One region of the Clostridium swellfunianum genome, then DNA from elsewhere that is predicted to be linked to it. Evidence: a T-box and tRNA genes for the amino acid it is inferred to sense, from the RefSeq annotation. Region 1 holds a T-box; the other holds one or more tRNA genes.
The links. The T-box of region 1 lies ahead of ileS (isoleucine--tRNA ligase). A T-box ahead of a tRNA ligase gene usually reads a tRNA of that ligase, here a tRNA-Ile.
Positions count from the first base shown of each region.

Region 2: it encodes a tRNA-Ile, which carries the amino acid that the T-box ahead of ileS (isoleucine--tRNA ligase) is inferred to sense. The anticodon was not compared.

Region 1 is NZ_JAMOFV010000006.1:4,573,499-4,581,036, forward strand. It holds gene NBE98_RS21585 (formate/nitrite transporter family protein) at 1-497, opposite strand, end outside; gene NBE98_RS21590 (ZIP family metal transporter) at 803-1,615, shown strand; gene NBE98_RS21595 (CapA family protein) at 1,741-2,988, opposite strand; gene ileS (isoleucine--tRNA ligase) at 3,114-6,218, opposite strand; T-box leader at 6,281-6,536, opposite strand; gene NBE98_RS21605 (cation:proton antiporter) at 6,731-7,538, opposite strand, start outside.
Region 2 is NZ_JAMOFV010000006.1:1,963,958-1,971,495, forward strand. It holds gene NBE98_RS08970 (aminotransferase-like domain-containing protein) at 1-829, shown strand, start outside; gene NBE98_RS08975 (pyridoxal phosphate-dependent aminotransferase) at 916-2,109, shown strand; gene NBE98_RS08980 (GNAT family N-acetyltransferase) at 2,142-3,008, opposite strand; tRNA gene NBE98_RS08985 (tRNA-Ile) at 3,187-3,263, shown strand; tRNA gene NBE98_RS08990 (tRNA-Thr) at 3,269-3,343, shown strand; tRNA gene NBE98_RS08995 (tRNA-Tyr) at 3,349-3,433, shown strand; gene NBE98_RS09000 (bifunctional 4-hydroxy-3-methylbut-2-enyl diphosphate reductase/30S ribosomal protein S1) at 3,524-5,437, opposite strand; gene cmk ((d)CMP kinase) at 5,488-6,153, opposite strand; gene aroH (chorismate mutase) at 6,218-6,580, opposite strand; gene NBE98_RS09015 (BaiN/RdsA family NAD(P)/FAD-dependent oxidoreductase) at 6,583-7,538, opposite strand, start outside.

The DNA.
Region 1 (7,538 bases):
ACTAATATATTACAAAGTATTCCTCTTGCAAAAATTTGAAGTGAGGTTGGACTAACCTTGCCATGAGCCCCTTCAATGATAAATTTGCTGAAATCGCCCTTTAAAATACCAGTTGCTAAAAATAATCCAACAGTAACTATGGAACCTATAAAATTTCCTATCCAGCTTGCTGCCCAAACCTTAAGAGCATCCAGCCAGCTTGTCTTCTTTTCTAAAGCACCAATCATCATGACCATGTTTGTTCCTGTAAACAGCTCTGAGCCTGCAACCATAACAAGGCTTAAAGCTATTGGAAAGGAAATTCCCATAACTATCTTATATGCTGGCGAATTTGCTGCATGGAGATATGCACCAACAATAAAAATAAATATAAAAGAAATACCTACAAACATTCCAGCTAAAGCTGCAGCTGTTAAATAACCAGCTGTATCATTTTTTACAACCTTCGCTTTTTTTTCAGCGTAGTGAACTACATTTTCTACATCTGAACTATACATCCCAAACCATCTCCCTAGTTGTAATGTTTATTTTATAAATAATATCATCTATAAGGTTTTAATTGTGAAACTCAACTTAAAACCCTATAAGATTATAACATAAAATTATTATATCTCCTATATTTAAATAATTTCCAATACTTTGTATTTTCTTGCTTTTATATTTTGTAACCTAGGACAAACTCTGTTTCATATAATACCATAGCTGGTAAATCTGCATGAACGCCTTCATTTACTAGTCTATGTGCTTAGTTATAATTTTATGTTAGCTTAAATCAATTATACGGGAGGTTTTGTAATCAATAATGTTTGAATGGTTTTCTAATTTAAATCACATTACTCAGGCTTTGATTGCCACCTTATTTACTTGGGGAGTAACAGCTGTAGGTGCAGCACTGGTATTTTTCTTTAAAACTGTAAACAAAAAAGTATTGGATGCAATGATGGGTTTTGCTGCAGGAGTTATGATTGCAGCAAGCTTTTGGTCTCTTCTGTCTCCTGCTATTGAAATGACTGAAAGCTCAGGAGGTATTACTTGGCTTCCTGCGGTGACAGGGTTCATGGCTGGTGGAATATTTCTTAGGTTAATTGATAAGGTTCTTCCACATCTTCACGTAGGTTTTCCAAAGGAAGAAGCTGAAGGCATAAAAACAAGCTGGCAAAGAAGTGTGCTTTTAGTACTAGCTATAACCCTGCATAATATCCCTGAGGGGTTAGCTGTAGGTGTAGCTTTTGGAGCACTTAACGCTGGTCTTCCATCTGCTTCTCTTTCAGGAGCTATTGCACTTGCCATAGGAATAGGACTTCAAAATTTTCCTGAAGGTGCCTCTGTATCCCTTCCTCTTAGAAGAGAAGGCTATTCAAGAGCAAAAAGTTTTGTTTTCGGTCAGTTTTCCGGTATGGTAGAACCTATAGCTGGCGTGCTTGGTGCCCTATTAGTTACAGTTGCAAAATCCATACTTCCCTATGCACTTTCCTTTGCTGCTGGAGCTATGATATTTGTTGTAGTTGAGGAGCTCATTCCAGAATCTCAACTTGATAAGAATACCGATATAGCAACCCTTGGAACTATGCTTGGCTTTGCTGTAATGATGTTTTTGGATGTTGCTCTTGGCTAAAGGCAAAAGTGCTAAGCACTTTTGCCTTTAAACTTCTGACAAAATATTATTTCAATAGTCTTTAGTAAACCAAACTGATACATTTTCTCCTATTGCCTTTTTAAGCTTTTAATTAACATTAAGAATTATTCTTTTGTTTTTAATGCTATCTTAGGATTGGTGGATTGTAAAATTGCTGTAGAATCCTTAAAAGATTGCCTTATAACGGCATTTTGAATATGTTTTGAATAATCCTCTTGACTAAAAATAGGTAAGATTTCAAAGGTAGTTTTTTTTGCTTCTGAATTATAATAAGCATCTACGACAGTGGGAATATATTCTACCTTTTCAATTACTGTACCATTACAATTCTTCTTTATCTCCAAATTCAGGATAACTCCGCTATCCTTATATCTTTCAGGCATATTAGCTAATATGTTTCCTTGAGAATAAATTACAAATCTATCCTTTTCTATACCGTATATATCTTTTACACTTTTCATAACAGCTGGCTGAAGCACATGAGGATGACTTCCTAATACAATATCTACTCCGCTGTTAAATAAAAAATTCACTATGTCTTCCTGAGTTTTGTTTTGCTTTGTAACATATTCGATTCCAAAATGCACACTTGCTATTACTATATCAGCCTTCAAATATTTTGCCTTTTTTATTTCTTCAAGCATTTTACTTCTATCTATTAAGTTAACTGCAAATTTTTCCGGAACTGTTATGCCATTGGTTCCATAGGTATAGGCTAAAAATGCTACCTTAATACCCTTGATATCTTCAATTAAAATTCCCTGACTGTCTTCCTTTGTCTTAAAGGTACCTGTATGTAAAAGCCCCGCTTTATCAAGATTTTCTATAGTTTTTTCTATGCCGTAAAATCTTCTGTCCAGACTATGATTATTAGCTGTTGTTACTAAATCAAAGCCCGCATCTCTAATATTTTGTGCCAATATTTCAGGAGAATTAAATTGTGGATACCCAGTATAGCTTTTTTCCTTACCTGAAAAAGTCGTTTCCAAATTTCCTAGAGCAAAATCTGCTTTTTCAATATATGGTTTAATGCTTTTAAACATCCTACTGTAATCATAATTTCCATTACTAAGAGCTCCCGACTTGATTTGTGCATCATGCATCATAATATCTCCTACAGAAGCTATAGTTATTGTTTTCTCTTCTTGCTTTTCTTCAATTATTTGTTCAGAATTAATTTCATTAATTTCCTGAGCAATACTATTCAGGTTAGGCATGCTTTCTTTAGCTTCACTGACCTGAGCATCCGACTTATTAACTAGAGTCAACCCTTGAACTGCTATGTTCTTGCTGCAATCGGCTACAGACAGCAGCATGGTCAAGACAACCACCGAAATAAGTTTTTTACGCATTAGTGGGTACCCCCATAACCCTATAATTATTTCTATTATATTAGGGCTGGAGGCAAATATTACTAATGCAAAAACAAATATATTTTAAATAAAAAAAAGCTAAGGATTTCTCCTCAGCTTTTTCATTATCTAACTACTTCAACAGCTAAATTTAACTTTTCACCGTTTATATTTGCTTCGCTGTATTCTTTTGAAGCATTATAAACTACTTCTATAGCAAGAGTTTCTCTCATTATATGAGCCTCAAACTTCTCAACTACAGCTTCAAGCATTTCGTTTCCAGCCACATAAAGAATTATCTTGTCAGCAACTTCAAAACCGCTTTCTTTTCTCATGTTTTGGATTTTGCTTATTATTTCTCTAACATGACCTTCTTCTTTAAGCTCATCTGTTATATGAGTATCAAGTACAACACCTATTTGCCCCTCTCCGGCGAATGCATAGCCTTCAAGTCCCTGCATAGTTACCAGCAAGTTCTCGCTGTTAAGCTCTATATCAGTTCCTTGAACATTTATAGTTACAGTTCCACCATTTTGAACTGTCTGAGCTAATTCCATCTGATTTCTTAAGCCAAGCTCTTTTCTTATTCCAGGTATAAGCTTTCCAAAAGCCTTTCCTAGCACAGGAAGGTTAGGCTTTATTTCAAAGTTAACATACTTGGATAAATCAGCACCTAGCACAAGCTCCTTAATATTAAGCTCATCCTTTATGATGTCTTCATAGTACTCTGGAAGTACCTTTGTGCTTATAAGCATTTGTGAAAGCGGCTGTCTGTTCTTTATATTAGCAGAATTTCTAGCGCTTCTTCCAAGCTTAACTACTCTGTAAGCTAAATCCATTTCAGCTTCAAGATCCTTATCTATAAGCTCTTCCTGAACTAATGGCCAATGGCATAAATGTATGCTCTCTGGTGCATTTTTATCTAAGCTTACTACAAGGTTTTGATAGATTTCTTCAGTTATGAATGGTACAAATGGAGCAGCTACTAAGCTTAAAGTTTTAAGAACTCTGTATAAGGTTACATATGCTCCAACCTTGTCGTCTGTTAACTCCTCAGTCCAATATCTAGCTCTGTTTCTTCTAACATACCAGTTGGATAATTCATCAACAAAGGACTCTATTTCTAGTGCAGCTTGAGTTATTCTGTAGTTTCCAAGATGGTCGTCTACAGTCTTAACTAAAGTGTTAAGCTTAGACATTACCCACTTATCCATCACATTACCGCTAACAAAATCCTCATACTTAGTTGGGTCAAACTGATCTATTTCAGCATAAAGCACATAGAAGGAGTAAACATTCCAAAATGTGCTTATGAACTTTCTTTGTGCTTCTATAACTGCTTCTTCATAGAACCTTGATGGAAGCCATGGAGCACTTGCAGTATAGAAATACCATCTTGTAGCATCAGCACCTTCGTTGTCTAAAGCTACCCATGGGCTTAATACATTGCCCTTGTGCTTACTCATCTTAAGTCCGCTCTTATCAAGTACGTGTCCTAGAACTACGCAGTTTTCAAATGGGTTTGTATCAAAGATTGCAGTTGATATAGCAAGAAGTGTATAGAACCATCCTCTTGTTTGGTCAACAGCCTCTGATATAAACTGTGCTGGGAAGTTTGCTTCAAACACTTCCTTGTTTTCAAATGGATAGTGATGCTGTGCAAACGGCATTGAGCCTGAATCAAACCAGCAGTCTATAACGTCTGGTACTCTCTTCATTTCTGCATGGCAGTGTGGACAATCCAAATGAACATTATCAATATAAGGTTTGTGAAGCTCTATATTTTCAGGTACATTCTTGCCCTTAGCTCTAAGCTCTTCCTTGCTGCCTATCATTTCTCTGTGGCCGCATTCACATTCCCAGATTGGAAGTGGAGTACCCCAGTATCTTTCTCTTGATATACCCCAGTCTATAACATTTTCTAAAAAGTTCCCCATTCTTCCTGTTCTAACGTTGTCTGGAAGCCAGTTTATCTTGTTGTTATTTTCAAGTAATTTGTCTCTTAAGGAAGACATCTTTATGAACCAGGATTCTCTTGGGTAATACAATAAGTGAGTATCACATCTCCAGCAGAATGGATAGGAGTGTGTAAAGCCTTCTGACTTATAAAGATTTCCTGTTTCTTTTAAATGCTCTATTATTTTAGGGTCAGCCTTCTTAACAAATAATCCAGCCCATGGTTCAACTTCTGGTATAAACTTACCTTCAGCATCAACTAAATTTAACATTGGAAGATCATATTTTCTTCCAGTTATGGCATCCTCTTCACCATAAGCAGGAGCAGTATGAACTACACCAGTACCATCAGTTAAAGTAACATAGTCAGCATGAACTACATAGAAAGCTTTCTTTTCTGGAGTTGAAAACTTAAACAGCTGCTCGTATTCTACTCCTTCAAGCTCTGAACCCTTGAACTCTCTAACTATTTCATACTCGCCCTCAAGCTTATTTAAAAGCTGCTTTGCAAGTATTAAGTTATCTCCGTTATTAACAACTTCAACATAATCATAAGCTCTGTTTATAGCTAAAGCTACATTAGATGGAAGTGTCCATGGAGTTGTTGTCCAAGCTAATATATATTTATTTTCATTTTTAACCTTGAATTTAGCATATACAGATGCATCTTTAACATCCTTATAGCCCTGTGCAACCTCGTGTGAAGATAGTGCAGTTCCGCAGCGTGGACAGTATGGAACTATTTTATGACCTTTATAGATAAGTCCTTTATCCCACATTTGCTTAAGCGCCCACCACTCTGATTCAATGTAGTTATCGTGGTAAGTTACATAAGGCTCCTCCATATCTACCCAGTAGCCAACTCTTTCTGTCATGTCTCTCCACTGCTCTACATAGGTAAATACGCTGTCCTTGCACTTCTTAACAAAGTCTTCTACTCCATATTCTTCTATTTGAGGCTTTCCTGAAATTCCAAGGGACTTCTCAACCTCAAGCTCAACTGGAAGACCATGAGTATCCCAACCAGCTTTTCTTAAAACCTTATTGCCTTTCATAACTCTGTATCTTGGTATAAGATCCTTCATAACTCTAGTTATAACGTGACCTATATGAGGCTTTCCATTTGCTGTTGGAGGTCCATCATAAAAAGTAAAATACTCGCCGTCTTGATTCATATCGAAGTTCTTTTTTATTACGTCTCTTTCTTCCCAAAGCTTAAGTATATCTTTTTCCATATCTACAAAGCTTCTAGAAGAGTCTACCTTCTTATACATTAAATCGACTCCTTTCACATTGCTATCTTAATTATTGCCATAAAAATAAAAAAACTTCATCCCAAAAGGACGAAGTTAAGTTCGCTGTACCACCTAATGTTCAAACGCCTATACGTTCTATCCTTTAACGCAGGAATACGGATGCACTTACTAATCTTCAGCTTTCAGCTCAGAGGTGATTTTCCTTAAAACTTCCCTGCAGGCTCTCACCATCAGAAAATCAACTTCTAGCAAATATCATAATATGAAGAAGTTATTTTCTGTGCCCGCTCTCTGTGAGTTCTATTATTAAGTACTTTTCCTCGTCAAAGCTTTTATATGTGCGGCGACACACCTAAAGGTGATGTCCCCAATTGTTTGTTTGCTATTATTTTATTACAGCCGTTCTAAATTGTCAATTTTTTTCATCATAACCTTATAAATTTTTTACATCTAAAAAGTTAAATTTTTATCTTCTTATCTTCTTATCTTCTTATCTTCTTATCTTGATATCAAGATATCTTCTTTTCTTCCTATATTGCTATGCCCGTTGGCTCATTGTGCTTATAATTCTTTTTCGAATAAACAATTTTTAATAATATAGGAGTCACAAGGGTTGTTATAATTACAATTAAAATTATAGGCGCAAAGAATTTATCCTCCATAAGTCCTACGCTTGCCCCCTTGTTTGCAACTATAAGGGCAACCTCACCTCTTGAAATCATTCCTATTCCTATCTTTAAAGATTCATCCTTAGAATAGCCACACATCTTTGCTCCAAGTCCGCAGCCTATAACCTTCGTAAGGACAGCAACTAAAAGAAGCACTCCGGTGAAAATAATCATATTTTTATCCATGGAGGTTACTGTAATCTTAAGTCCAACAGCTGCAAAGAATATTGGTGACAGCAGCATATAGGAGACCACCTCGAACTTTTGACTTATATATTTGGAGTGGATAGTATTTGCAAGTACTATTCCGGCAGCATAAGCACCAGTTATGTCAGCAACTCCAAACCATTCTTCAGAAATAAAGGCTAAAAGAAGGCAGAAAACAAAGGCCATTATAGGTATTCGTCTCTTTTGTCCTTGAGTAATGCATAGCCAGTTAAAAGCTTTGTAGAATATGAAACCGCATATACCCGCAAAAACAAAGAAAGCCGCTATCTTTAAAAGTACTACTGCCAAATTAACATTTGAATCTGCAGTACCAGTTATAATTGTTAATATAACTATTCCCATTATATCATCAATTACTGCTGCACCCATTATTGCAGTACCTGAGGATGTTTTTAGCTTGCCTAATTCCTGCAAGGTTTCAACAGTAATACTTACTGAGGTT
Region 2 (7,538 bases), 2.6 Mb from region 1:
CATATGTGAAAGTCCAAGCTATCTTGGAGCTTTAAATGCTTTTAAAGCTTATCAGCCTAAGTTTATCGAAATACCAATGGATGACAACGGCATGATAGTGGATGAACTTGAAAAAGCACTGGAAGCTCACCCAGAAGCCAAAATGATTTATACAATCCCAGACTTTCAAAACCCAAGCGGTAAGACTATGTCCGTAGAAAGAAGAAAAAGAGTTGCGCAGTTGGCTAAAATTTATGGTATTCCTGTTATAGAAGACTGCCCATATGGAGAACTTATATTTGAAGGAGAAGTTTATCCTTCTATTAAAAGCTTTGATACTGAAGGATATGTAGTGTATCTAGGCACTTTCTCTAAGACTTTCTGCCCTGGTCTAAGAGTTGGCTGGGTGTGTGCTGATCCTGAAATACTCCAAAAATATGTTATTGTAAAGCAAGGCGCTGACTTGCAGTGCAGTAGTATGGCACAAAGAGAAACAGCAATGTTTATGCAGCAATATGATTTAGATGAACACATTGCTAAAATTAAAACCATATATAAGATTAGACGCGACATTATGCTTCAATCTATTAAGGACTACTTCCCTTCTGAAGTTAAGTATACATGTCCTAAAGGCGGACTATTTACTTGGGTTGAACTCAGAAAAGATTTAAATGCTGCTCAATTATTAGAAGAAGCATTAAAAGAAAAAGTGGCTTTCGTCCCAGGAGGATCATTTTTCCCAAATGGAGGCAATGAAAACCATTTCAGGTTAAACTATTCAAACATGAATGAACAATTAATTGTTGAAGGTATTAAAAGATTAGGCAAAGTACTGCGTAATTACTATTAATAAAATTTGCGCAGCTATATAAATTATTAGTTGCTATAAGAAATATATTTTATTCTTATGCCACAGGTAACACAAGGAGGACAAAAATGAATATCTCAAAAAGAGTACTAGACATGCAATTTTCACCCATTAGAAAGCTTACACCTTACGCTGAAACCGCTAGAAATAAAGGGATAAAGGTTTACCACTTAAACATAGGTCAACCTGACATAGCAACTCCTGAAACCTTTTATGAAGTGCTAAATAAATTTGATGAATCGGTTTTAAAATATGCCAATTCTCAAGGTATAGACGCTTTAATTGATAGCTTTATACAATACTATAAAGAATGGAATATACATTTTGAAAAGAATCAACTGATGATAACTAATGGAGGAAGCGAAGCAATACTATTTGCTTTAATGGCAATATGCGATGTAGGAGATGAAATAATCATTCCTGAGCCTTTCTATACTAACTACAATGGTTTCTCCGAGATTGCTGGAGTTAATGTTGTACCTTTTATAACTAAGGCCGAAGAAGGCTTCCATTTACCAAACAAACAAACAATAATAAATAAAATCACTGATAAAACAAGAGCTATTTTAATTTCAAATCCAGGGAATCCAACTGGTGTTGTTTATACTTATGAAGAGATTAGAATGCTTGCAGATATAGCTAAAGAGCATGACCTTTATATAATTGCAGATGAGGTTTATAGAGAATTTGTTTATGATGATTTAAAATTCACCTCTGCATTGTATATGGAAGATGTACTTGATAGGATCATTCTTATAGACAGTATTTCAAAACGTTATAGTGCCTGTGGTGCTAGAATAGGTCTTGTTGCTTCAAAGAATGATGAACTTATGAATCAAATACTAAAACTTTGTCAATCAAGACTCTGTTGCCCAACTATTGAGCAGATGGCCGCTGCAAACCTAATAAATACTCCTAAGGCTTACTTTGATGAAGTTAAACAGGAATATGAAAATAGAAGAAACATTATGCATGAAGGTTTATCAAAAATACCTGGAGTTATTTGCGAAAAGCCAACAGGAGCCTTTTATATAATGGCTAAGCTTCCTATTGAGGATGCAGATCACTTTGCTAAATGGATGCTTACCGATTTCAGCTATGATAACAAGACTGTTATGTTTGCTCCTGCTGAAGGCTTCTATGCCACTGAAGGATTAGGAAAGAATGAAATAAGACTTTCCTACTGCCTAAAAGCTGAAGATTTAAAGGATGCAATGGATATACTTGCAATAGCTTTAAAACGATATATGAACATTAAATAATACAAAAATAAATGAGTGAACTTATCACTCATTTATTTTTTATACTCCCAAGTATGCATCTCGCCTTGCACTCTAAAACCAAGACTTTTATATAAACTTATTGCACTTTCGTTATTCACTTCCACCCTTAATTTTACATCCCAAACGCCCTCTTCATTTAAGATTTTAAAAAGATGGCACATGAGAGCTCTGCCATATCCTTTTCCTCTATAGCCTTCTAAAACTCCTACATTGACTATAGTAGGAATGCTGTCATTAAATATGATTTGTCCATATCCTATGTATTTATTTCCTAATCTTAAAAGTATGGAGCCTTTTTCAAAATAATAGGATTGAATTTCATCATAATAAATATCATCTTTATGAAGAGGTATCCGTGTATCATTCTTAAAAACTTCATTTTGTATCTGACATCTTGTTTCTTCATGTTTGCCTTTAATAAACTGCTCAAATACTATGTCATTATCATTTGATAATGTACCAGAATTAATCACATCGGCATACATCTCATAGGTTCCTGCTTTCTTTTTAAATCCTAGTCTAGATAAAACCTCATAATTAATAGCATTTCTTTCACAGCAGTAAATAAATTTAGATCTATAGTTAAAACATTCTAAAAGTGATGAATATTTTTTAGTCAGATCATCTTCCCCAGACACGTACATAGAGTTTATAATAAAACTGTTTTTATCTTGCTTTGTAATCCAAATATAGCCTACAATATTATTCTCATATATTAATAGTTTAATTCGTCTATGTTCAAAAAATTGCTGGGTAAAAGTAATACTATTATAATATTCCTCAAAATCCTCATTAAGCATATTAAATTGGTTTCTCTGATTATTTAGTTCAAATACAGGTTTTAAGTTCTTCTTGCTTAAAGAAACACAATTATACATATAATACCTCGTAATTTATGATAGTATAATACCAATTCTTACATTTTAAGTATAAATCTCATGAAGGACTTAGTCAAATATTAGATTTATTGTTTATTAAATTATATTATCTATTATTTTTTTTAGCACTTAATGTTGACAAAGAAAACAAGCTGCTATATAATAACTTATGTCATATGGATCTTTAGCTCAGTTGGTTAGAGCAACCGGCTCATAACCGGTTGGTCCGGGGTTCGAGTCCCTGAAGGTCCACCATTTTTGCTGGCATGGCTCAACGGTAGAGCAGCTGACTTGTAATCAGCAGGTTGTAGGTTCGATTCCTATTGCCAGCTCCACTTTTGGAGGAATTCCCGAGCGGCCAAAGGGGGCAGACTGTAAATCTGTTATCAGTGATTTCGATGGTTCGAATCCATCTTCCTCCACCAAAAGCAGACGTTTTGTCTGCTTTTTTATTTTCTATTTTTTAAAGTGTAAAACAAAAGCATCATCTAAGTCTAGATGATGCTTTTATTTTATTAAACTTCTTCAACTTCCTTTATGCTTAAACCTATTTTCTTAGCTTCTTTGTCAACTTCAACTATTTTTGCTTTTACTTGCTGGCCAATTTGTAGTGCTGATGCAGGAGTTTCAATTCTCTTATTGCTTATTTGAGATATGTGAACTAAAGCATCTACACCTGACTCAAGCTCGACAAAAGCTCCAAAAGCTGCAAAACGTACAACTTTGCCTAAAACTATATTTCCAACAGGATATTTTTCTTCAACATTGTCCCATGGATTTTCAATTAACTTCTTTATAGAAAGTGAAAGCTTTTTATTTTCTTTATCTGCTTCAAGTATGTAAACTTCAATCTTATCTCCAACTTTTAAAACGTCTGAAGGCTTGTTAACTCTTCCCCAAGACATCTCGGATACATGTAGAAGTCCATCTACTCCATTTACATCTACAAAAGCGCCAAAGCTTGTAAGTCTCTTAACTTCTCCAATAACCTTTTGCCCTTGTTCTATTGTTCCCCATGTTTCAGCTTCAACTCTGTCCTTTTCACCCTTCAGTAACTCTCTTCTTGATCCAACTATCTTACTGCCTCTTCTTTCTTCCTTAAGCTCGATTATCTTCAATTCAAAATCCTGTCCAACATACTTTTCTAAATTGTTAACATGAAACAACTCAACATGTGAAGCCGGAATAAATACTCTTACTCCCTTAAAGCTCGCAACTAAGCCTCCATTAACAGCTTCCTTTACAGTAACATTTATAGCCTCTCCATTTTCGAAAGATGCTCTAAGTTGTTTTCTGGCTGCTTCCCTTTCAATTTCTATTCTGGATAAAACTACATATCCATCTTCATTAGCTCTGTTTAGAACTTTAACTTCAACTTCTTGTCCAGCCTTTAAAATATCAGTAAGCTTAATAGAATCATCCTTTGTGACTTCTTCCTTTGGAAGATATCCGTCAGATTTGTAGCCTATATTTACATAAGCTGCTTTTTCATTTACAGAAATTATTGTACCCTTTACTATTTTACCTACGGATATACTTGCTTGGTTTTGCTCCATGAATGCTAGTTGCTCATTCATTTCCATATTATTTTGTTCGCTCATTTTTAAAACCGCCTCCTTAATAATCCAATCTGGTGTAGATGCACCAGCTGTAATGCCTATTTTATTTATTTTTTTACCCGATAAAAAGTTTTCAGGTATTTGGCTCAAATTTTCTACATGTATTGTATCTTTACAGTTGCCTTTACATATTTCAAAAAGCTTTGTCGTATTTGAACTATTATAGCCGCCAAGTATAATCATGGCATCTACAGTCTTTGAAAGCTCTTCTGCTGTTTTTTGTCTAACTTCTGTTGCATTGCATATAGTGTTAAAAGCAATAAATTCCTTGCAGTTTTTAACTATAGCTTGTAAAACGCTTTCCCAATTCTGTTGCTTTTCTGTGGTTTGTGATACTACGCAAACTCTTCTAGTCAAGTTTGAAAGATCTTCTCCCCTCTTGGCTATTATAGCCTTGTTATCACACCAGCCATTTATTCCAACAACCTCAGGATGATCCTTGTCACCTACTATAACTACCGAATATCCTGCATCAGAGTATTCCTTTACCTTCCTTTGAATATTTGATACATAAGGACAAGTATTATCAACTACCTTTATACCTTTGCTTTTTAATTGTTCTAAAACCAGAGGAGTAACACCATGCGACCTTATGATTACAACATCTTTATCCGTCAAATCCTCTATGTCTGTAAGCTCAATTGGATATATATCATTTCCTTTTAAGTATTCAACAACATCTTTATTATGTATAAGAGGACCTAGTGTATATATTCTTTGTTCATAATTCTCTTTTACCTTTATAGCTTCATCTACTGCTCTTTTAACTCCAAAACAAAAACCTGCTTTGTCTGCCACAAATACTTCCATAATACCATGCTATAAGATATATAGCCTTACTCCCTCCGTTATTGTATATTTTATAATTTAGTCCTTGAAATGATGTAGTCTGCCATCTTATCTACAACCCGCTCAATGGTTAAGTTAGAAGAATCTATTTCAATAGCATCCTCTGCCTTAGTTAAAGGATTAACTTCTCTGTGAGAATCTATGTAGTCTCTTCTTTTTATATCTTCTAAAAGTTCTTCATAATTAACTTCAATTCCTTTTTCGCAAAACTCCTTGTATCTTCTTGAAGCTCTTTCCTCTGCGCTTGCAGTTAAGTAAAACTTAAAAGGCGCATCCTTTAATACTACGGTTCCAATATCTCTCCCGTCCATTACAACATTGTATTTCTCGGACATCTTTTGTTGAAGATAAACCAACCGCTCTCTAACTTCCGGAATTGCCGCATAATTTGATACATTATTGCTTATCGAAGGCATGCAAACCTGTTCGCTGATATTCTCATTATTAAGTATTAAATCATCATTTTTAAAGTGCATATCAAGGCTGTCTACTAAGTCTAATAGTCTTTCTTTATCCTCTGGAGCAATATTTTCTTCCATTGCCCTTAGAGTTACAGCCCTATACATTGCACCAGTATTTATATACATAAGATTAAATCTTTTTGCTAAAATCTTTGCAATAGTACTTTTACCCGCACCTGCCGGACCATCTATAGCTACTGATAATCTCAATTCCATACTTCCTTTCCGAATAAGCTAAATACCAACCTTATAGTAATTCTATATAAATTTCTAAAATCCTTTATTTAATATCAAATAAATCTTTTCTTAAATTTTTAGCTTCATTAAGATATATGTATTTTATATCTTTCTTTTCTTTTATGTCCAACAGGATTAAAACCCTAATGCAAAGCTTTAAAGAACCTTCCACATGCATTTCATTGAAATGCATAATAGCAGTTCTATTTAGATTAAAAGCCTCCCTTACGTACTTGCCAGGATAAGCTTTAGTTATATCTCGAGTGCAGGAAAAGAATATAGAAGTAATGTCGTCGACATTAATATCATTTTGTTTAATCATCTCTTCAAATAATTCTAAGGAAGCTTTTTTGATTTCCGCTTCAGAATTATAAGAAATAGTCGTAGCTCCTCTTACTGATAACAATTTTATTCACCTACCCTGCTTCCAGCAAGGAATCCTGTTGAAAGCGCAATTTGAATGTTATAACCTCCAGTATAAGCGTCTACATCTATAACCTCACCAGCAAAATAAAGATTTTCTATAACCTTTGACTGCATGGTAGATGGATCTATTTCTTTTGTATCAATTCCTCCTGAAGTTACAATGGCTTCCTCAATAGGTCTTACACCGGTTATACTTAAAGTGAAGTTTTTAAGAAGTTTTACAAGATTTTTTCTTTCTTCCCGGGTTATCAAATTAACCTTTTTGTCTTCATCTATTTCTGATAATCTTACAACGACATCAATAAGCTTTTTAGGAAGTAATTCATCCAATGAATTTCTAAAATCCTTGTTAGAATACTTTGCAAAATCACTTTGAACTCTTTTATCAAGCTCGTCAAAACCTAAAGCAGGCTTAAGATCTATAACGGCTTTTAGCTTTAAATTTTCTCTAACTACTCCGCTAGCGCTTAAAACAAGAGGTCCTGAAATGCCAAAGTGAGTAAAGAGCATCTCTCCAAAGTCCTTAAACAAAGACTTTCCTTTACTATCAACAATGCTTAATTCAACATTTTTTAAAGATAATCCTTGTAAATCTTTTATCCAATCCTCAGATGAAGTTATTGGAATCAAAGATGGTCTTGGAGTTACAATATTATGTCCTAATTCCTTTGCAAAGCTTAAGCCTTCGCCAGTTGATCCAGTTCTAGGGTATGACATTCCCCCTGTGCACAAGATGAAGTAATCTCCATTAATTATTTTGTCATTAGAAAGAAAAACTGCTTTTATCTTATTATTCTCATAAATCATTTTTTTTACAGATGAATTTAGCAGAACTTTAATTTTACGCCTTTCAAGCTCTCTTTGAAAGGCGCCTATTATATCAGAAGATTTATCTGATGTTGGAAAAACTCTATCGCCTCTTTCTACTTTGAGCTTAA